DNA from 3 places in the Staphylococcus casei genome. Region 1 is predicted to be linked to each of the others. Evidence: predicted binding sites of a transcription regulator. Region 1 holds the regulator's gene; each other region holds the start of a gene.
What was found. Region 1 encodes NrdR, which represses ribonucleotide reductase genes. Its sites were predicted from a motif close to AACACNATATATNGTGTT; they were not measured.

Region 1 (7,432 bases):
CTTCATTTTCATCTAATTTCATTGTAGGGAACATATCTTCTTGATAATGATCCCAGTGTCCAGACGTTTTATATAACTCCACGTTTGCCATAACTGGTGTGTACACATGATCATATCCCATGCTCACTTCTTTATCGACAATATAACGTTCGATTTCTCTACGTATTGTCGCACCATTTGGCAACCATAATGGTAATCCTGCGCCAACCAATTGATTATTAGCAAATAATTCTAATTCTTTACCAATTTTACGGTGGTCACGTTCTTTACGCTCTTCCAACATTTGAAGATGTGCTTTAAGCTCTTTTTTATCAAAAAAGGCTGTACCATAAATACGTTGTAACATTTTATTGTTACTGTCACCGCGCCAATATGCACCTGCTGTAGATAATAATTTAAATTCTTTTATCTTAGATGTTGATGGTACATGGACACCGCGACATAAGTCAGTAAATTCACCTTGTGAATATAAAGTTACAAGCTCATCTTCTGGAATCGCATCAATCAATTCTAATTTATATGGATCATTTGAGAAAAAGGCTTTAGCTTCATCTCGTGTTACAACTTTACGCTCAATTGGATAATTTTCATTAACAATTTGCTTCATTGTTTTTTCGATTTTTTCAAAGTCATCAGAAGAAATGCTTTCTTCCATATCAAAATCATAATAAAAACCACCCTCAATTACAGGGCCAACACCAAAATTTACATTTCCGTATAGACGTTTTAATGCTTGAGCCATAAGATGTGCTGTTGAATGGCGCAATACTTCTAGTGCTTCGTCAGTACCTGGTGTTACGATTTCAATTGCTCCATCTGCCTCAATAGGTCTAGTTAAATCAATTAGTTGACCATTAAATTTACCAGCAACTGCTTTTTTTCTTAGTCCAGGACTTATAGATTGTGCAATATCTTCTGTAGTTGTTCCCTTATCAAATATTTTTGAATTACCATCAGGAAACTTAATATTAATTTGATCCATGAAATACCCTCCAATTTATTCAAGCTCTTAAATCAAAACACAACTCCATTATCTTCAAAGTACACAAAAAGACCCCATCCCAGAAAGGGACGAGGTCTTCGTGGTACCACCCTAAATTAAAGAACCGTTCGCAATATGCAAACAAATCTTTACTCTACTTAAGATAACGGTCTTGAGCCGGATGTTTATTACAACATCATTTACAAAGTAGTAATCAATAAATATACTTGCCAAAATTTCATCAGACATTGGCTTTCTGTGAAGCAGTGATTTATTCATCGCGTCTTTGTATTATTTCGTTTCGATTTAGATTTAATTATATTATACAACATTTATACTAGATTTCAATCGTTGCGATAATTTTTTCCTTCTAAGTAGTATGGTGTAGATAATGTTTTTATTCTTTCCATGATTCTTGCAGCCTTAGTTTTTTCAGTCCCATCTCGTGTTACAGATAAGTGATATTCAAGTTCCTCAAAACTTAAATTAGAACTAAAGAACGTTGGCAATTCTTGGACCATTCGATAATGTAATAAAGGGCCAATTACTTCATCTCTTGCCCAAGGTGTAATTTCTTCTGCACCTATATCATCTAACATTAATACATTAGCTTCTCTTACACGTGCTAATTTTGTTTCAAAACTACCATCTTTAAAACCGCCTTTTAAAGAACGGATAAATTCAGGTAAATATACAATAGTAGATGGCACTTTCTCAGTTTTTAATTGGTTTGCCATGGCACCTAAAATAAATGATTTGCCTGTGCCAAATGGGCCATGTAGGTATAACCCCTTAACTTGTGGCTCATGATTTGTAATTTGATCACAGATTTTATTGGCCGCCATTGCAACTTCTAATCTATCTCTTCGATCCATATAAATATCTTTAAGCTTGGCATTTAATGTATCTCTTTGCATATGATGTGAAGTAATTAAATGCGCATTAAATTTATCCTCATCGTGTTTGATTTTACATGGGCAAGGTAAGTAACGAATTTTGATATGCTCATTTTCAATATATAATTCAGGCACATGCCCTTTCACAAAGTTAGGACAATCTGCATAGGCATGACCGTCATAATGTTTCAATTGATCTTTATATTCTTGCAAAATGTTTAAATCCTCGTCAATCATCGCATTTGTAACTTCTGCTTGATGCGATTCTAAAAATTGTTTCACATCTGTGTCACTAACGACATCTTTTTTTATTTTAGCTATACGTTTTGTTAAATCATTTGACTCACCCATGATATTATTAAAGGATTTCATTCAGTATCCTCCTTCCATCTTGTTTTTAATTGATTTAAAAATGCTTCCCTATCGCTTTTTAGTTTTTCATCATCTTCAGTTTGATTCATAGACATGTCATTTTGATTTGTATGATCTCGTTCTTCTAACCATTTAGGTGTCATTTCTCTTGAAGCTAATTGCTTTTGTTTATAATATGGTTTGCTTGGTTTATGTTCATCTTTAGGTTGACTCACTTTCAACGCATAGTTATATGCTTCTTCCGCTGTCTTTATTCCCTTTTTCTTCCAATTCGATGCAATTTCAAGTATATAGGTTTTCGGCAGTTTCATATCTTCTTTCAACATAACAAATTGTAATAAAATATTAATTACACCAAACGATAACTGTTCCCGTTCCACTAATTCTTCAATCATATACTTTTGTTGTGGTGTAGGTTCCGATTCTGACCAAGAAGCCAACATATCTATTGGACTTGTTTCTTCTAATTGTTCTAACCAGTGACTTGATTCGCTTTGTTTATCCTTAGTAAGACGCTCAGATGAATGAGACTGAACTGAGTCAGACTTAACTTGTAATTTAGGCAACTGTTGTTCATGTTCTATCAAATAAAATGTTCTTGCATGCTTTCTTAATTCTTCAAATGATAGCTCTTGAGCGCTCGTAATAGATTTCAATATAATACGTTTCATTGATTCAGCAGTTAAACCATATAATGTAGCAATTTGTATGATTAATGCTTTCGCTTCTTTATCGATGATTTTTGTACTCACAAAGTGTGATTGTAATAGATCATAGAGTGTTTCAAAATCAAACTTCACGCGTGATAAATTTAATCCTTCATATGTTGCCTCACTCTGAATGTCACTGGTATCATTGTGTAGTTCTTGATTAGGAATTTTAAAAACATCTGTAAATTGGCGTGTCACATCTTGAAATAACGTCATATCTAATTGATCTTTATCTTCAAAATGTTGTTTTAATTGTTGGTAACGTTGTTTGCTTACTTCGCTAAAAAGATACACGGATAACATTGGATCTGAGAAGAATTGCTTTGCGGAAGGCGGTTGTATCAGTTGATATACAAACGAAGAATGTTGTGCATCATGCTTTACGAATGATTTCACTAAACCGATACCTTCTAGTAAATCCATACTTTTTCTAAAATCTAAAAGATTTATTTTCAATTCACTCATGATAATGTAATGTGTGAGCACTGAATCTGTCTTAAATTCAACAAATTGATCTAAATAATGATATAAGCCAATCGCACTTGATCCTATCATCGGCGTATACAAACGATTTAAAATTTCTAAATGACTATGATTTATGTGAAAATGCCGTATAACTGTGAAATTGTCATGCGGTCGCAAACCATAATCATATGATTGTAAAGCCATTTATGAATCACTCCGTTTATTTTCGGCTAAGATACCTTGCATCGATTGTAGTAATTGATCAACATCTTTAAATTCTTTATACACAGACGCAAATCTTACATAGGATACTTGGTCTACATGCATGAGTAAGTTCATGACATGTTCTCCTATTTCTCTTGATGAAATTTCAGCGTGCCCATCGTCGCGCAACTTCCATTCAACATTATTCGTGATTTCTTCTAATTGTTCATATCGTACAGGTCTTTTTTCACATGAGCGTACTAAACCGTTTAATATTTTTTCACGTAAAAATTGTTCTCTTGTACCATCTTTTTTGACTACAATTAGCGGTCTTTTTTCTATATGTTCAAAAGTTGTGAATCTCGTCTCACACTTTTCACATTCTCTTCTACGTCGAATCGCATTAACTTCATCTGCATGTCTAGAGTCTACAACACGAGAATGAGTCGAATTACATTTCGGGCATTTCATCGAATTATCACCCTCTCAATTTGATTATATCCCATTATACTATAAATATGTACGTCACAAAAGAATGGCTATTACACATTTTACTTATACAACGAATACATAAAAGTAAAATTATTATACAAACACTAATATCTAGAATTTTACTTTTAATATGTGTGGCTTATCTACGAAGATACAAAAACTTCTCTTTCTTGTTATTATCACTATTGGTTATCTTTATTTCATAAAAAACACTCCTTTTAAAACGTCACGAAGTAACGTAACGCTTTAAAAGGAGTAACTATTTATATTATTTTACATATATTTTAGATATCACTAAAATCCTTATAATACCTTTTGACATTCAAACAAGTTAATTTACTACAGCTGCAATATCATTTTTTAATAATTGTCCAATATATGCGGCCACTTCTACTACCCTATTAGAGTAACCCCACTCATTATCGTACCAAGCGATAACCTTCACTTTGTTTGCCCCCATTACCATTGTACTTTGTGTATCAATGATAGCTGAATGAGGGTTGGTGTTATAATCCATCGATACAAGCGGTGCATCTTCTGTGGAAATAACTCCGTTTAAGTCGTGGTCTTTAAATGCTTGATTGACTTGATCCACTGTAACATTTGTATCTAAATCAACAACTAAATCAACTAACGACACATTTTTTGTTGGTACACGTAATGCCATACCATGCAATTTGCCTTCTAACTCTGGCAACACCTCTTTAAGCGCTTTCGCTGCACCAGTAGAAGTTGGTATAATACTTTCATTACAAGAACGCGCACGTCTCAAATCTTTATGTGGATTATCTATATTATTTTGATCATTTGTAATCGCATGTACTGTAGTCATCAAACCGTTTTGAATACCAAATTGATCATTTAATACTTTAGCAACTGGTCCTATACAATTGGTAGTACATGACGCATTACTAAAAATATCATACTTTTCAATATCTAAACGATCATCATTAACCCCTTTCACTATCATTTGTACATGCCCACCCTTAGATGGCCCAGTTAACAATACTTTTTTAGCACCTGCTGTAATGTGTGCTTCCGCTTTATCTCCATGATTAAATTTACCTGTCGCTTCAATTACTATATCTATCCCTAGTGATTGCCATGGTAAATGTTCTGGATTTCTGTCAGATACTAATTTTATTTCGTGTTGATTAACTTTGATACCATTTTCAGTGGGTTCTACTTTTAAATCGTATGCACCATGCGTAGTATCATAATTAATAAGGTGGGCAATGGTTTCAGGTGGGTAACTCGCATTAATCGCTACTACATTTAAATCTTCATTTTTCAGCGCGATTCTCAGTACCATTCTACCTATTCTTCCCATGCCATTAATTGCAATATTTGTCGTCATTTGAAAGCACCCCTTGTCTATGTGTTATACTTTATGGAAATAGTATAACATAAATTATAGATTAAGAAAGCGTTTTCTTTAACGTTATTCATTTTTCTTTTTCCATCACAAAAATCCTTAGTCATCGTGTATTTCTTATGTTGCTCCCCTCACCGATTTACAGAAGAACAACCACAAGCCCACTCCAATGCAGACGCAAATGGAATGGGCTTGTGTAATTAACTCAATGACTAGACTGTTTAATTATATATAGAACATACTCATCATGAAGTTGAGATTATCGTTATATTCAGCCTTACTGTACTTTCTCAGTATCAGTATCAATGTAACCTTCTTCAACGAGTAACCGTTCTAAATTTTGCTTTAGTTCTAATTTGGTATCACGATTATCTATCTCATGGTCAGCCATTCTGCGTTTTTTATCAATAGAGATTTGACTATATACACGTGCTTTAGCATCTTCCATAGATAAATCATTTCGTTCCATCAATCTTTCAATTTGAATACTTTCAGAAGTATAGACTAACCATACTTCATCGACCATATCTTGCAATTCATTTTCAAATAATAGTGGAATATCCATAATCACATTAAACCCCTGTTTGAGGTAATCTTCTTTTTCTTGTTGCATGATATCATGGACTATTGGATGTACGATTTCATTTAATTCTAATCTTTTTTCCGGATGGTTAAAAATAACGTCTCCTACATACGCACGATCCATATTTCCATCTTTATCAATCGCCGCTTCACCAAATACAGCTTTTACCTGTTCTAACCCTTTCGTACCTTTTGCTACCGCTTGTCGTGCTGCAACATCTGCGTCCACTACTTTGAAGCCATGTGCTGTTAACAATTCAGATACAGTTGATTTACCTGATGCGATACCACCAGTTAGTCCTATAACTTTTGGCATAATTTTCACTCATCCTTTATTTTTGACATGTAGTGCAGAAATGACTATTTCTTGTAGCAATCACTTGTGTTTCAATATCATTTCCACAAACTTTACACACCTTTTGTTTATATACATTCAAATGCAATTGCATAGATCCTTTACTACCATCTGCATGTAGATAATCAGATATGCTTGTACCACCGTATTTTATACCCGCTTCAAGTACTTCTCGAACATAATAAAATAACATTTCTCGCTCTTGATGATTCAAATCTTTGGATAGTCTAGCTGGATGAATACCTGCTCTAAATAAGGCTTCACATGCATATATATTCCCACAACCCGATATCACTCTATGATCTAAAATCATTTGTTTAATTGGTTTATTTTGATATAGCTTTTTGCCAAACCAAGATAAATAGTGAGGCATGGCTGATTCAGTAAACGGTTCTGGCGCAATTTCTAAAAATGAGGGATATGCCTCAAATGAAGGTACATTTCTTATTTCTCCAAATCTTCGTATATCAGAGTAAACAAGTAATTTCCCATTATTCAATTTAAAAATAACATGCCAGTGTTTACGGTAATTTGCCACACTAATATCCTCTACGCTGTCAACCACAAAGAAACCACCAGCCATTCCTAAATGACTGATTAAAATCCTTTCTTCGTCATCACGTTGTAGGTAGAAAACAATATACTTGCTTCTTCTTTCAATATCCTTTATCACAAAATCTTCTGTAAGATATTGAAATGTATCTAACGCTAAACCTTTAATAATCGTTTCTTTATTGGCTGCTTTTCCTTCTTTCACTTTATCGGAAAAGACTACTGATTCAATTGTTTGACCTTGAACAAACGGTTGAATGCCTCTTTTAACATGTTCTACTTCTGGTAATTCAGGCACACTTATACCTTCTTTCTATTTTGCATCATACCAAGTTTGACCATAACTGGACTCAACTTTCAATGGTACATCTAATTTTAGGGCATTGTCCATAATATCTTCTATGAACTCTCCAAACGCTTCTACTTCTTCTTTAGGTATTTCAAATA
Region 2 (7,432 bases), 1.1 Mb from region 1:
TAGACAATGTATATTCGTTAATTCAACGTTATTTTTCCAGCCGGAGAAATAACGTTTTTTTTATTATTTGAGGTGAGAAAATTGTTTGTTGCAATTACACAGTATGATTATTTGTCGAAACAAGACGCTAAACATTATCAACACATTGAACAGTATATTGATTACCTGATTGTCAGAACGCCGATGCCCACGGCCATGTTAGTGTCATGGATAACGGACCTCATACAATATGGTTTTCCTAAAGACAAAGTGATTATCCACGACAATGTTTGTGTCTTAAGACGTTGTGATTTAAAGGCAATCCATTTTAGAGAATGCGATGCACGCGTGAAACGTTTTAAATATAATCAACCGGAAATTCAAGTGAGTATGTCGACACATAGTCAAATGGCTATTAGGTATGCTGAGCAATTAAATCTAGACTTCGTATTGTTTGGTCATGTGTTCGAAACCAATTCTAAAGCTGGAAAAATGCCGAGAACAACGGCTGAAATAATTGAAGCGGTTAATAGCAAAATTCCTGTTATTGCGTTGGGTGGTATTAATCAACAAACCTTAAAGCAATTACCTAAAGGATTCAATGGCATAGCAGGTATATCTATTTTTCAGAGGAAAAGTAACACCAATATAGGTCGTCTAAAGGAGGTTTGGATTGAATATGTATGATGCCATCATTGTTGGTTCAGGTGTTATAGGAATGTCAGTGGCAAGAACAATGAGTGAATTGGGAATGCATATTGCTATTGTAGATCGTGATGTCCCAGGCATGCATGCGTCATACAAAGCAGGAGGTATGCTGGGCGCACAGAATGAATTTACGGAAGAAAGTAGTCTTTTTCATCTAGCTCAAACTTCTCAAAGCATGTTTGAAGATTTACGTAACAGTTTGTTAGATGAAGTAGGGGTAGATATTGAATATTTAAGTAGTGGCTTAATTAAAATGGCTGCAAATTTTGAAGATAACGTCAATGTCATACAACAATATCAATTTTTACACCAGTACGATCATTCAGTAAAGATGCTATCTTCTGAAGGATTGTCGCGACTTTCTAACGGCAGTATGATATCAGATGGTTTATCAGCTATACATATTCCTAATGATCATCAAATTAATGCGAATCATTATACTAAAGCACTTTTGAAATCATTAAGCCATCGTCATATCCATCGTATTTATAATACGGAAGTTCATAACATTGAGTGTCATCATCTTGGCGGTTATCGCGTTGTGACGAAAGATGAAGTGCTATTATCAGAAAAGGTAATAGTGGCAGGAGGCGCTTGGAGTGGTAAATTATTGAATAACTATATGTCACAAAATCAAGTCACTGGTATCAAAGGTGAGGCGTTACTTGTTGAACATAGTAAGTTGGATTTGAAAACCACACTCTTTATGACAAATGGTTGTTATATCATACCTAAAATGAACCAGCGTTATTTAATTGGAGCTACTAGTTACATGGATGATTTTTCAGTTGGTGTGTCAGAAAGCGGAAAGCAATGGTTGCTAACGCAAGCGATACAGTATGTGCCTAAGCTAAAAGAGAGTCAGTTATTAAAGCAATGGTCGGGGATCAGGCCATATTGTACAAATGAAGAACCTATTATGGATGAAATAGATAAAGGGTTGTTTGTCATTACTGGCCATTATCGTAATGGTATTTTACTTTCACCATACATAGGATCATTAATGGGTAGATGGATTCAAAGTGGTCATAGACCTACGCAACTCGAAGATTTTCAATTTGAAGGGAGCCAAAAAAATGAGATGTATCATAAACGGTGATCATTTTACATTTGAGAAATCATTAAATATTCAAGAATTAATACGTGAGATTGGTTTAGATGAGCAACGCGTCATAGTAGAACACAATGAGGAACTCATCAGTCAAAAACAATTTCCAACACAAATAGTTAACGACAAAGATTGTTTAGAATTACTAGAATTTGTAGGAGGCGGATAGGATGTTCAATATAGGACCATTCACATTAAATTCAAGATTATTATTAGGTACTGGAAAATTTGAAGATGAGCTCACACAAACAAAAGCAATTAATGCTTCAGAGACGGAAGTATTAACATTTGCTGTACGTCGAATGAACTTATATGACAAAAATTTACCGAATCCTTTAGCTAAAGTAGATTTAACAAAATTTACTACCTTTCCAAATACAGCAGGCGCTAAATCAGCAAAAGAAGCGGTGCGTATTGCTGAAATTGCAAATCATGCCGGCGTTTGTGACATGATTAAAGTAGAGGTTATCGGTGATGACGAAACGTTATTACCAGATCCAATAGAAACGTATGAAGCATGCAAAATATTATTAGAAAAAGGTTATATAGTATGTCCTTATATTTCGAACGATGTTGTATTGGCTAAACGTTTAGAAACATTAGGTGTTCATGCAGTCATGCCACTGGCGTCACCTATAGGTACGGGGAGAGGCATTAATAATCCTTTGAATTTACGTTATATTATTGAGCGTGCTCATGTACCAGTTATTGTAGATGCAGGTATTGGATCACCTAAAGATGCTTGTCATGCAATGGAGTTAGGTGCAGACGGTATCTTATTGAACACAGCAATCTCAAGTGCACAAGACCCAGTAAAAATGGCTGAAGCAATGAAATTAGGTATTCATGCAGGTCGAATGAGCTATGAAGCAGGAAGAATACCAGTGAAATATACAGCGCAAGCAAGTAGTCCAACTGAAGGTATAGGATTCTTATGACACAACGCTATAATCGTCAAATTCGGTATGATGCTTTTGGTGAAAGTGGCCAACATCAATTGCAACATACGCACGTTATGATCATGGGAGCAGGTGCACTTGGGAGTCATTGTGCAGAATTATTAACACGTATGGGCGTGGGAAAACTGACAATTATAGATATGGACATTGTAGAGGAATCTAATCTACATAGACAAGCATTATATGATGAAAAAGATGCCGCACAAATGCTTCCTAAAGTTGTAGCGCTAAAGGAGAAACTTGAATGTATCAATAGCGAAGTAGGTATTACAGCAGTTTATCAAGAGCTGACAAATACTAATATAGAAGCAATAATCAATGAATATCACCCACATATCATTATGGACGGCATGGATCATTTTGCGATTAGATATTTAATCAATGAAATTTGTCACAAATATCGTCTCCCATGGATTTATGGTGCAGCAGTAGGCAGTAAAGGTACTGTTTATGGTATCGATTATTAAGGCCCTTGTTTGAAATGTTTACTAGAAACTATACCTTCAACTGGAGAAAGTTGTGCCATTAATGGGGTCTTACCACCAGTGATTTATCAAGTTGCAAGTGCAGAAGTATCAGAATTAATTAGGTGGGTATCGGGGTATGGTTTTTCCCACAAACTTTTAACGATGGATTGTTTTAAGATGAACTTTAAAGCATTGAATATGAATAAGCTGAAAAACGATGATTGCGATGTTTGTGAATTAGGTGAATATAAGTTACTGAATCATCCCAGACAAAATAAAATAGAAAAACAATGTGGAGATGCATTTTTGCTAAGATTTAATCACAAACTGTTTGATCATGTGGATTATTTGCCTGTTACAGTGGTTAGGCATAACCCATTTGCAAAAGTAATGCGCTATGATGATTGTCAAATGACTGTATTTAAAGATGGTCGAATGAATGTGTATGGCATTGAAAATGAGCAACAAGCGAGAGCGTTATACGAAAAATTTGTTAAATGTTTGAAGTGATAAGGTTGAGTTGTTAATCGTCTTATCGAAATCGATGTATTATTGAATATTTATAAGCGGTGCAGTCTTATAATCTTAAAAATTATAAGACTGCACCTTTTTGAGAAAGCAACTAAAGTTCATAAAAATTTCTAATTGTTATGGCAAATTTGTTAACGACCTACCTCTGAATTGAAACACTACATATAGTGTTCTATATTTTATTTAGATACAATATATAGAATGAGAGGGGATAATATGAATAACTTAGAAACGGATTTAAAAAACTTGATTACTAAAGATCCAACGGTAGTGAACGAAAATGCCAATAAAGATAGTGCGACATTTTCAACGATGAGAGATTTAACAGCAGGTGTTGTGTCTAAATCATATGCTTTAAATCACTTACTACCCAAAGAGGTAGCTGAAGCGCACAAACAAGGAGATATTCACTTTCATGATTTGGACTATCATCCATTTCAACCACTGACGAATTGTTGTTTGATTGATGCTGAAAGTATGTTGGCGCATGGTTTTCAAATCGGAAACGCAACGGTGACATCACCAAAATCAATTCAAACAGCTTCGGCACAATTAGTACAAATTATTGCTAATGTGTCGAGTAGTCAATATGGTGGGTGTACGATAGATCGAGTAGATGAATTATTAAGCAAATATGCCAAGTTCAATGAAAATAAACATCGAAAGATTGCTAGAAGATTTGTAGATACTAAAGATATAGAGTCATATGTTGATTATCAAGTTACACAAGATATTGGAGATGCCATTGAAAGTTTAGAATATGAAATCAATACGCTATATACATCAAATGGTCAAACGCCATTTGTGACACTTGGTTTTGGTCTTGGTGTAGATCAATATAGTCGTAAAATCCAACAAGCCATTTTACATACGAGAATTAAAGGATTAGGTAAAGATCGCATTACTGCTATTTTTCCTAAATTAGTATTTTCTATTAAAAAAGGGGTTAATTTTAGTCCTAGCGATCCTAACTATGATATTAAACAACTCGCATTACAATGTTCTATGAAGCGTATGTATCCAGATATTTTGAATTACGATAAAACGGTAGAACTTCTTGGCGATTTTAAAGCGCCCATGGGATGTCGCTCATTTTTACCATCTTGGAAGGATGTAGATGGTAACTTTGAAAATAATGGAAGATGTAATTTGGGGGTGGTCACGCTAAATGTGCCACGTATTGCTTTAGAATCTAAAGGAGATATTGAAGTGTTTTGGAAATTGTTTCATGAACGCATGGTCATTATGCATGATGCGTTAGTTTATCGTATCCAACGCATTGCTGAAGCTACGCCAGATAATGCACCAATTCTGTATAAAAATGGTGCTTTCAAACGGCGTTTAGAGGATGGGGACAATATCATGAACTTGTTTAAAGGGCAACGTGCAACAATATCAATGGGATATATTGGATTATACGAAGCTGCTACTGTCTTCTATGGAGCTGAATGGGAATCTAAGTCGAAAGCTAAGGCGTTTACATTAGACATACTTAAAGCGATGAAAATATATCAACAACGTTGGACGGAAACATATGACATATGGTTTAGTGTTTACAGTACGCCTAGTGAATCATTAACGGATCGATTTTGTAGACTGGATAGAGAAAGATTTGGCGATATCTCAGATATTACAGATAAGGGGTATTATCAAAATTCATTTCACTATGATGTTAGAAAAGATATCACGCCTTTTGAAAAAATAGATTTTGAAAAAGACTATCCTGTTTATGCAAGTGGTGGTTATATTCATTATTGTGAATATCCTAAATTAAATCATAATTTGAAAGCGCTCGAATCAGTGTGGGATTATTCATATGATAAAGTGAGTTATCTTGGTACAAATATTCCTATTGATCATTGTCGATTATGTGATTTCCATGGTGATTTTAAAACCACAGAAACGGGATATCAATGTCCAGAGTGTGGTAACGATGATCCAACAACTGTAGATGTGGTGAAAAGAACTTGTGGTTATTTAGGTAATCCTGTCCAACGACCTACCATTGAGGGACGTCATAAAGAAATGTGCGCGCGCGTTAAACATTTGAAAGATGCGACATCATGAAAATGCTGGACATAGTAAATGGACAGGGGTACATAGCAAAGATAGAATCGCAAAGTTTTGTTGATGGTGAAGGGGTAAGATGCAGTATATATGTTTCTGGATGTCCTTTTGCTTGTGAAAATTGTTATAACAAAGTAGCGCAAAATTTTAGATATGGTGAACGATTTAATGATGTTATGTTAGAAGAAATTTTAGATTATTGTGAACCTAATTATATTGATGGACTAAGTATATTAGGTGGTGAACCCTTTTGTAATCTGGACATCACATTACAATGTGCAAGGGCGTTTAGAAAGCGGTTTGGTCATTCAAAGCGGTTGTGGGTTTGGACAGGATTCTTATATGAATATTTAGTCCGAGAGACTAATGAACGTAAAGTGTTACTTGAACTTGTTGACGTCTTAGTTGATGGTCCATTCCTTACACATTTGTACAAGACACATTTGTACAAGCCTAATCTTCCCTATAAAGGTTCGTTAAACCAACGGATTATAGATGTCCAAACTTCTTTGAAGAAACATCAAATATGTGAATATATCAAAAGTTAAAAACAGCTACTATTTATTAAAAGAGCAGTGGTTATGAATCATCATAACCACTGCTCTCTTTTGTATTGAAATTCATAGGCGTTTGCTAATGATAAATGCGTTAATTTTTTAAATGTTTTTGAACAGCAGGAATAATTTCGTTACCAATAAGTTCAATATTTTTCATGATTTGATTAAATGGAACGCCACCGAAATCAATTTGTCCCATGAATCGTTGATGATGATACAACTCATGTTGGTAAAGTATTTTTTCTATAATTTGTTGTGGGCTGCCCACCATTAAAGCATCTCTATAATCTGGCGCATTATCGAATTGTTGTTTAGGGTAACCGTTCCCTCTAATAAATGATGTGCCTACGTTAAGGTGTGGGTAAAATTCTTTTAAAGCATCCTGAGTTGTTTCCGCAGTATAAAATAGGCTAGCAGTTGAAACGGGTAAGACTTCCGGAGAAGTATCAAAACCATGTGCTTTAGCAGTTGAGCGATAAACATCTATTGAGTTTTTAAACGTTTGAGCAGGACCACCCAATGTGGTAATCATCATCGGTATACCTTGACGTCCAGCTTTGATTGCACTATCAGGGCCGCCGCCAACAGCACGCCAGATAGGAAGTACGTCATCAATAGGTCTAGGAAATATTTTCATATTATTTAAATCAGGTCTAAATTTGCCAGACCATGTTATTTTATCATTTTGATTAAGATCTAATAATAAATTGAGCTTTTCTTCATATAATTCATCGTAATCGTTGATGTCTAAGCCAAATAAATCGAACAGTCCAGTTCGTGATGCTCTGCCTGCTACAATTTCTGCGCGACCATGTGAAATCAAATCAAGTGTGGCAAAATCTTCGAAGACTCTAACTGGATCTGCTGCACTGATAATTGATGATGAGCTAGACACTTTAATGCTATTGGTGGCTTGTGCAATAGCGCCAAGTACAACAGTGTGTGCTTGTGTCGTGAAATGTTCTTGATGACTTTCACCAACAGCGAAGACATCCATGCCTGCTTGTTCAGCTAACTGGCTAGCTTCTATGAGTTCTTGAATACGTTGTTCGTAAC
Region 3 (7,432 bases), 920 kb from region 1:
TACACCTATAAATAAAGAAAGGATAGTTAATAATAGTAGAATAATAAATAAAACAATACCATTAAGTAAAAATTTCATAATATAGACCTTAATCCTTTCTATGTAATATTGAATCAACAATCATACTGGTTATGATAATCATTATCAATATCTATACTAAAATTCTACCATTTTCCTTTATAAATTCAATAGTTATCACAAATTTTGTTAAAATATCGTTAAATTATATGGATATATATCTAATAATGATGGTATAAAATATTTAATGTTAAATATTGAGATGAATATAGTACTAAAACTTACTAAATTCTATGTATTTTATGAATAAATGTAATTTACAGCGTGAATCTCAGTTTATTGTTTTGAATAGTTATTCGTTTTTGAGAGACTCCAATGAATGCGTACTGTAAATTTTTAATAAAAAAGGCGTGCTATCAGATAATTGTAATCTGATAGCACGCCTTTAGAATGTAGCATGTTTGGTCCTCAACTTGTTGCATTGTAAGTTGGGATATTTTTGTATATAACCTTACCAATCCATTTTTAAATTCAATACATATGCGTATTAATCTTCAAAGACGAAATCATCATCCGTTAATGCTTCAACGTTTAACGCTAATGTATAACCATCACCTTTAACAGAGAAAAAGTCGTGATTTTTCGTAGTTGTATCCAAAGCATTTTCAATAATTGGATTAAATTCTCTTTCTTCAAAGTATGGATCAAATCCTAAGTTAGATAATGCTTTATTACCATTATATCTTACATAGTTTAATACATCTTCTGATAAACCAACTTCATCATAAAGTGAATGTGTATACGATACTTCGTTTTGATACAAGTCATCTAGCAATTTGTACATATCTTGATCTGCTTGTTGCTTTTCACTCTCTGATAATTCATTTCGTAAGCTTTGCGCATCCATACCTGTAAACACACCATGAATAGATTCATCTAGTAATATTTTACGGATGATTTCTCCAGAAGTTGTCATTTTACCTTGCCCAGCAAGATAAAGCGGATAATAAAAACCAGAATAGAATAAAAATGTTTCCAAGAACACACTTGATACACGAGCCATATATTGATCATAAACAGAAGCTTCTTTACCCCATAATTTATGATAATTATTGATGATTTTATCTGATTTGTATTTCAAATGAGGTTCTTCAATAATCCATTTATCTAATAAGTAGTTCGTTTCACTAGATGGTAATAAAGTCGTGAAAATATGAGAATAACTTTTTGCATGAATTTGTTCCATCATAGCCATAAATGAATAGACTGCTTTCTTACGTAAATCAGTCGTATGTAACATGATTAGTGGCATACCATCATCTGCTTGATGCGTATCTAACCCTGTTAATCCTGCTAAAGCTTTTTTGAAGGCGTCTTTCTCTGCATCAGATAACGTCTTCCAACTTGCGATATCTTTTGATACTTTAAATTCAGTTTCTACCCACATTTGTGAAATATTTTGGCGCCAAAACATATTTGTCATGTCCTCTTGCGTATTCCAATTGACTGCTTTCATTTAGGTAATATCTCCTATCCATTATAAATTTAATTGAACAGTGATTTACAGCCTAATCTTTTATGAAAATTAGGCTGCTTCTAGATACCACTGTTTTTATTTTGATCTTATATTGAGCAACTTGTACATTCTTCAACGCTTAATAATTTATTTCTAGTGTAGTATAAAGATTTTAACCCTTTATGGTGTGCATAAACGTATAATCTAGATAACTCACGCGTAGATATTTCAGAATTAACATAAAGAATTGTAGAAATTCCTTGGTCAACATGTGTTTGAATCGTTGAGATTAAGTCAATAAGTTTCATTTGGTCTGTGTTAAATGCAGACTTGTAATACCACATTGTTTCTGGTGATAGGAAAGGCATAGGATAAAATGTTTCAGCATTGCCGTAAGTACGACGTTCAATTTGATCTACAATCGGCATAACAGAGCTTGTTGCGTTTTGTACATAAGAAATACTTTGTGTTGGTGCAATCGCTAAACGATACGCATGGAATAAACCATGTTTTTCCACTTCTTTTTGTAATGCTTTCCAATCTTCAGGAGTTGGAATTTCTAAACCATCAAACAATTTACGTACTTTTTCATATTTAGGTGCAAATGTTTGTGATGTATAAAATTCAAAATATTTACCATTGGCATAATCAGATTGTTCAAATCCGCTATATACTTCTTGACGTTCTTTGGCAATACCCATTGAACGTTCAATAGAGTAATAGTTCATCATCATAAAGAAGATATTAGCAAAGTCTTTCGCTTCTTCTGACTCATAACCAATTTTGTTTTTAGCCAAGTAACCATGTAAGTTCATTACACCCAAACCTACAGAATGTAACTCACTATTCGCTTTTCTCACACCTGGTGCATTTTGAATATCTGCTTCATCACTTACTACAGTCAACGCATCCATACCTGTGTGTACTGAGTCTTTGAACTTACCAGACTCCATAACATTAACGATATTTAATGAACCAAGGTTACAAGAGATGTCACGTTTAATTTCATCTTCAATACCATAGTCATTGATAATTGATGTTTCTTGGAGTTGGAAAATTTCAGTACATAAGTTACTCATTTTAATTTGACCAATATCTGAGTTGGCATGTACTTTATTCGCATTATCTTTGAACATTAAATAAGGATAACCCGATTGTAATTGTGTTTGTGCAATCATATTTAACATTTCACGTGCATCTTTTTTCTTTTTGTCTACATTAGGATTTGCAACTAAATCGTCATAGTATTCATCAAGATTAATATCATCTAAAGTTACACCGTATTCGTTGTAAACTGTATGCGGTGCAAACATATGGAAATCTTTACCTTCTTTTGCTAAATCAAAGAATTTAGACGGTACAATTAAACCTGTTGAAATTGTAGACAAACGTAAATCTTCGTCGGCATTTACTTTTTTCGTATCTAAGAATTCTTCAACATCATAATGGAAGATGTTTAAATATACTGCACCTGCGCCTGGGCGTTGACCTAGTTGGTCAGCATAACTAAAACCGCCTTCTAATGATTTCGCAACTGGTAGCACACCTTTTGCTACGCCTTTGATGCCTTTGATTGCTTCACCACGTGCACGTAATTTTGATAAATTAATTGCTACGCCGCCACCAATTTTACTTAATTGTTTTGCAGTCGCATCAATAAAGTTGATGGAATTCAAACTATCATCCACTTCTAATAAGAAACATGAAACAAGTTCCCCACGACGCGCACGACCAGCATTTAAAAATGTCGGAGTCGCAGGTTGGTAACGTTGTTCAATCATCGCAGAAGCAAACTGTCTCGCAGTCTCTTTATGACCGTTTGCTAAATATAACGAAACTATCACAACATGTTGTTTATAATCTTCTAAATATTGACTTTTATCATTTGTTTTTAAAGCATAGTCTTTAAAAAATTTACTTGCTGACATATAACTAGCAAAATTAAATTCGATATCTTTAGCAAATTCAGTGATTTCTATTAAATCATCTTCTGAATATTTTTTAAACACATCGAAATAGAAGTCATTATCAACGAGATAACGGAGACGTTCAATTTCAGTATCAAAATAAATGGTCTTATCTTGAATCTCCTGTAAATATACTTCTAATGCTTCTTGATCTTTTTCCAAATTGAAAAAACCATTCTCTTTTCGTTTGGTAACTTCATTGTTTAACTCAATATGATTGTATTTCTTCTCGTCTATTATCTTCATTGAAATGTCCCACCTTATCTTTAAATTCGCTAATATCGTCCAATGTGCCTTGTACTTCAAACTTCATTAATAAAGGAACGTTGTAACGTTCCGAAATGGAGCGTCCAGCCTTTGCAAAATTTTGTCCCCAGTTACGGTTTCCGCTCGCTGCAACGGCTCTTATTAAGTCATAGTTCATATCTAAAAATGATTGGACAGGTTGTGGTACTTCACCAAACCCTATCGTTCCAGTGACCAATATGAATGGTTCATCTATTCGCTCAGTGCAATTATTTTGCGTAATTTCTAAAGTATTACTTACTTCCGCACGCTTTATAAATCTACGCACATTACCTGAAAAAGAAAAGTATACCACCTTCATCGGACCACCTTCTTTCTATTAATAATTTAACAAATATGAAAAATTCACCTTTTTATATTTAAAGTTATGGTACTGGGGTCTTAAATGACGCGTTAGTATTAACTTATTGAGATGACCACAATATATAGTGATTGCAATATCTATATGTAGTCATGTAAAAAGTCATTTTTAAGGTATTAATACTATTTTTGTCATGATTAAAAGCCCAAAACAGTGTTATTTTACTTAAAATTTGGTTTATTATAAATAAATTGGACACGTACCAAAACACTATATATTGTGTTTCGTCTTGGTAACAAATACTATATTATGTGTTTCATTATACATAAGTCAGGAGCCGATTAAAAGGCTTTAATTTTCAACAAAATGGTGAATGATGAACGGAAATGGCACCAATTCAACCCTAAACAGATATTTTACTTATTGAAAAAATTTTTTTGCTGAAATTAAGGTTATTTTATTTGCTTTTTTCAAAAAGCATGTAAGGCTTGATGCACCGTCATTTAGGTCAAAACCTACCTTCCTAGTGCTCTAAATAAATTAAAAATTTTATATTTTCAATCTACTTACTTTGTTATTATTATAAATGTTTATAGAACATTTGTTCGTATATGTATCTTAATATATAAATTCCCTATTTTCAAGCATATATACACGCTGATCTCTTTTATGCTAATATGAATACGTTAAAAATTAAAAATTGAGGCGATATATGTGAATCCTAAAGTTAAGGGTATCATTGCTATCTTAATTTCGGCAGTTGGATTTAGCTTTATGTCTGTATTCTTTAGATTAGCTGGGGACTTACCAGTTTTTCAAAAGTCTCTTGCTCGAAATTTAGTAGCTATGTTCATTCCGTTATATTTTATTTTCAAATATAAACAACCATTGTTTGGCAAATTGAGCAGCCAACCTCTATTAATCACTAGATCTACTTTAGGTTTAATCGGTGTGTTGTTAAATATTTATGCGATAGACCATATGATTTTAAGTGATGCTGATACATTGATGAAACTCAACCCATTTTGGACAATTTTATTAAGTTTACTCTTCTTAAATGAAAAAGTGCGCAATTACCAATTCATTGCTATGATTGTAGCCATTTTGGGTATGCTATTTGTTGTGAAGCCTGAGTTCTCTTCTTCCATGCTTCCAGCAGTTGGAGGATTATTCTCCGGTATCTTTGCTGCTAGTGCTTATACATGTGTAAGGGCATTGAGTACTCGTGAAGCACCATATACTATTGTTTTTTATTTTTCATTCTTTTCTATTATAGTATTAATACCATTTACTATATTTACGTTCGAACCTATGTCAATGATGCAAATCGTCTATCTCATTGGTGCAGGTATCGCTGCTGCTGCAGGACAAATAGGTATTACCCTTGCTTATAGTTATGCACCAGCTAAAGACATATCCATCTTTACTTATGCATCAATTATATTTACAGCATTATTCGGATTGATCTTATTTGGTGAATCACCTGATTTATATGCAATTCTAGGCTATATTATTATTATAGGCGCAAGCTATTATATGTTTGAGAAGGCACGCCGCCAGCCACTCACCATTCAAAAAAAGACACATAAACCAAAACACTAAAGGAGCGATAAATTATGTCTGAAGGACGCAATAAAACGCAATTAGAAGATATTACTTTATTAGGTAATCAAAATAATAAATATGAATTTGATTATACGCCTAATGTTTTAGAATCATTCGATAATAAACATCAAGGTCGCGATTATTTCGTGAAATTTAACTGTCCAGAATTTACTTCTTTATGTCCTATTACTGGTCAGCCTGATTTCGCTACAATTTATATTTCTTACATCCCTAATATTAAAATGGTAGAATCGAAATCTTTAAAGCTCTATTTATTCAGCTTTAGAAATCACGGTGATTTTCACGAAGACTGCATGAATATTATTATGAATGACCTTATTGATTTGATGGATCCACACTATATTGAAGTTTGGGGCAAATTCACACCTCGTGGTGGCATTTCAATCGACCCTTATACAAACTATGGTCGTCCTGATTCTAAATATGAAAAAATGGCTGAACATCGTTTAATGAATCATGATCTTTATCCAGAAAAAATAGATAATCGTTAATACCCTAACATTAAAACTTAGACAAACCTAGCATTCAAAATAGTGAGTGGTTTGCCTGTTAGTTATTAAATCTAAATTTTGAATATAGCAAAACTGCATAAAATAGCTATTAAAGTTAGAAATTTTGTCGACAGTCTGAAGACATAATAAACAAAAAATGTTTATTATGTCTTTTTATTTTTAAAATTTAAATTCAATTACCTTAAAAATTGTATTGTTATTTCGTTTTGTACAAACTAAACATACACTTGTTATTTTTACAAAAACAGTATAGAATAAATCCAACCGTTTAAGGGGAGGGAAATTATGAGAAAAGTTAGTTACACACACGAAGAGATTATGGAAAGTACACCACGTAAAGGCTTCTTAGGACATCCAAAAGGACTAAGCACACTGTTTTTCACTGAATTCTGGGAGAGATTCAGCTACTATGGTATGAAAGCAATTTTGATTTATTATCTATACTATAGTGTTGCTGAAGGTGGTTTCGGGTTAGATGAAGCTGTCGCCATGCAAATTGTGGCAATTTATGGCACATTGATTTATATGTCAGGTGTTATTGGTGGATGGATTGCTGACCGAATAACCGGTACACAAAACGCTGTATTCTACGGTGGATTCCTCATCATGATTGGACATATATTACTATCATTACCAAATAACCTTACCTTAGTTATGGTAGCTTTAGCAGTAATTATTGCAGGTACTGGACTATTGAAGCCAAATATTTCGACTACAGTTGGGGAATTGTATGATCGTAATGACGTCAGAAGAGACTCTGCGTTCACACTATTTTACATGGGTATTAACTTAGGTAGTTTACTTGCACCACTCATTACTGGCTTCTTACAAACTAGAGTAAGTTTCCATGCTGGTTTTTTAGCAGCAGCAATCGGAATGTTCTTTGGATTAGTCGTTTATGCTTTTAAGCGTAAGAAAAACTTAGGCTTGGCAGGCCGTAACGTACCAAATCCATTAACTAAGCCAGAATTAAAGAAATTCACATTTATCTCTGGCGGTGTAATTGTTTTATTCTTAATCTATTTATTAATACTACAATTAAACAATGCACTTTCACTAGAAAACTTTAGTTTATTAATTACAATATTAGGTATCGTATTACCTATTTATATCTTTATCAACATGATTGTAAGTAAAGACGTAACAAAGGACGAACGCTCACGAATATATAGCTACATACCTTTAT

Region 2: a site for NrdR is predicted at 3,907-3,924, ahead of nrdD (anaerobic ribonucleoside-triphosphate reductase). Genes of this name have one in related genera too.
Region 3: a site for NrdR is predicted at 4,375-4,392, ahead of nrdI (class Ib ribonucleoside-diphosphate reductase assembly flavoprotein NrdI). Genes of this name have one in related genera too.

The regions. Positions count from the first base shown of each region.
Region 1 is NZ_CP125718.1:1,259,316-1,266,747, reverse strand. It holds gene thrS (threonine--tRNA ligase) at 1-982, opposite strand, end outside; gene dnaI (primosomal protein DnaI) at 1,327-2,250, opposite strand; gene dnaB (replicative helicase loading/DNA remodeling protein DnaB) at 2,247-3,629, opposite strand; gene nrdR (transcriptional regulator NrdR) at 3,630-4,100, opposite strand; gene gap (type I glyceraldehyde-3-phosphate dehydrogenase) at 4,453-5,478, opposite strand; gene coaE (dephospho-CoA kinase) at 5,774-6,394, opposite strand; gene mutM (bifunctional DNA-formamidopyrimidine glycosylase/DNA-(apurinic or apyrimidinic site) lyase) at 6,411-7,283, opposite strand; gene polA (DNA polymerase I) at 7,299-7,432, opposite strand, start outside.
Region 2 is NZ_CP125718.1:175,951-183,382, forward strand. It holds TPP riboswitch at 1-7, shown strand, start outside; gene QMO72_RS00765 (thiamine phosphate synthase) at 73-666, shown strand; gene QMO72_RS00770 (NAD(P)/FAD-dependent oxidoreductase) at 659-1,786, shown strand; gene thiS (sulfur carrier protein ThiS) at 1,764-1,964, shown strand; gene QMO72_RS00780 (thiazole synthase) at 1,966-2,733, shown strand; partial or broken gene QMO72_RS00785 (ThiF family adenylyltransferase) at 2,730-3,731, shown strand; gene nrdD (anaerobic ribonucleoside-triphosphate reductase) at 3,969-5,819, shown strand; gene nrdG (anaerobic ribonucleoside-triphosphate reductase activating protein) at 5,816-6,367, shown strand; gene QMO72_RS00800 (LLM class flavin-dependent oxidoreductase) at 6,468-7,432, opposite strand, start outside.
Region 3 is NZ_CP125718.1:2,184,180-2,191,611, forward strand. It holds gene QMO72_RS10645 (ABC transporter permease) at 1-78, opposite strand, end outside; gene nrdF (class 1b ribonucleoside-diphosphate reductase subunit beta) at 566-1,534, opposite strand; gene nrdE (class 1b ribonucleoside-diphosphate reductase subunit alpha) at 1,642-3,747, opposite strand; gene nrdI (class Ib ribonucleoside-diphosphate reductase assembly flavoprotein NrdI) at 3,710-4,108, opposite strand; gene QMO72_RS10665 (DMT family transporter) at 4,823-5,710, shown strand; gene queF (preQ(1) synthase) at 5,725-6,225, shown strand; gene QMO72_RS10675 (peptide MFS transporter) at 6,532-7,432, shown strand, end outside.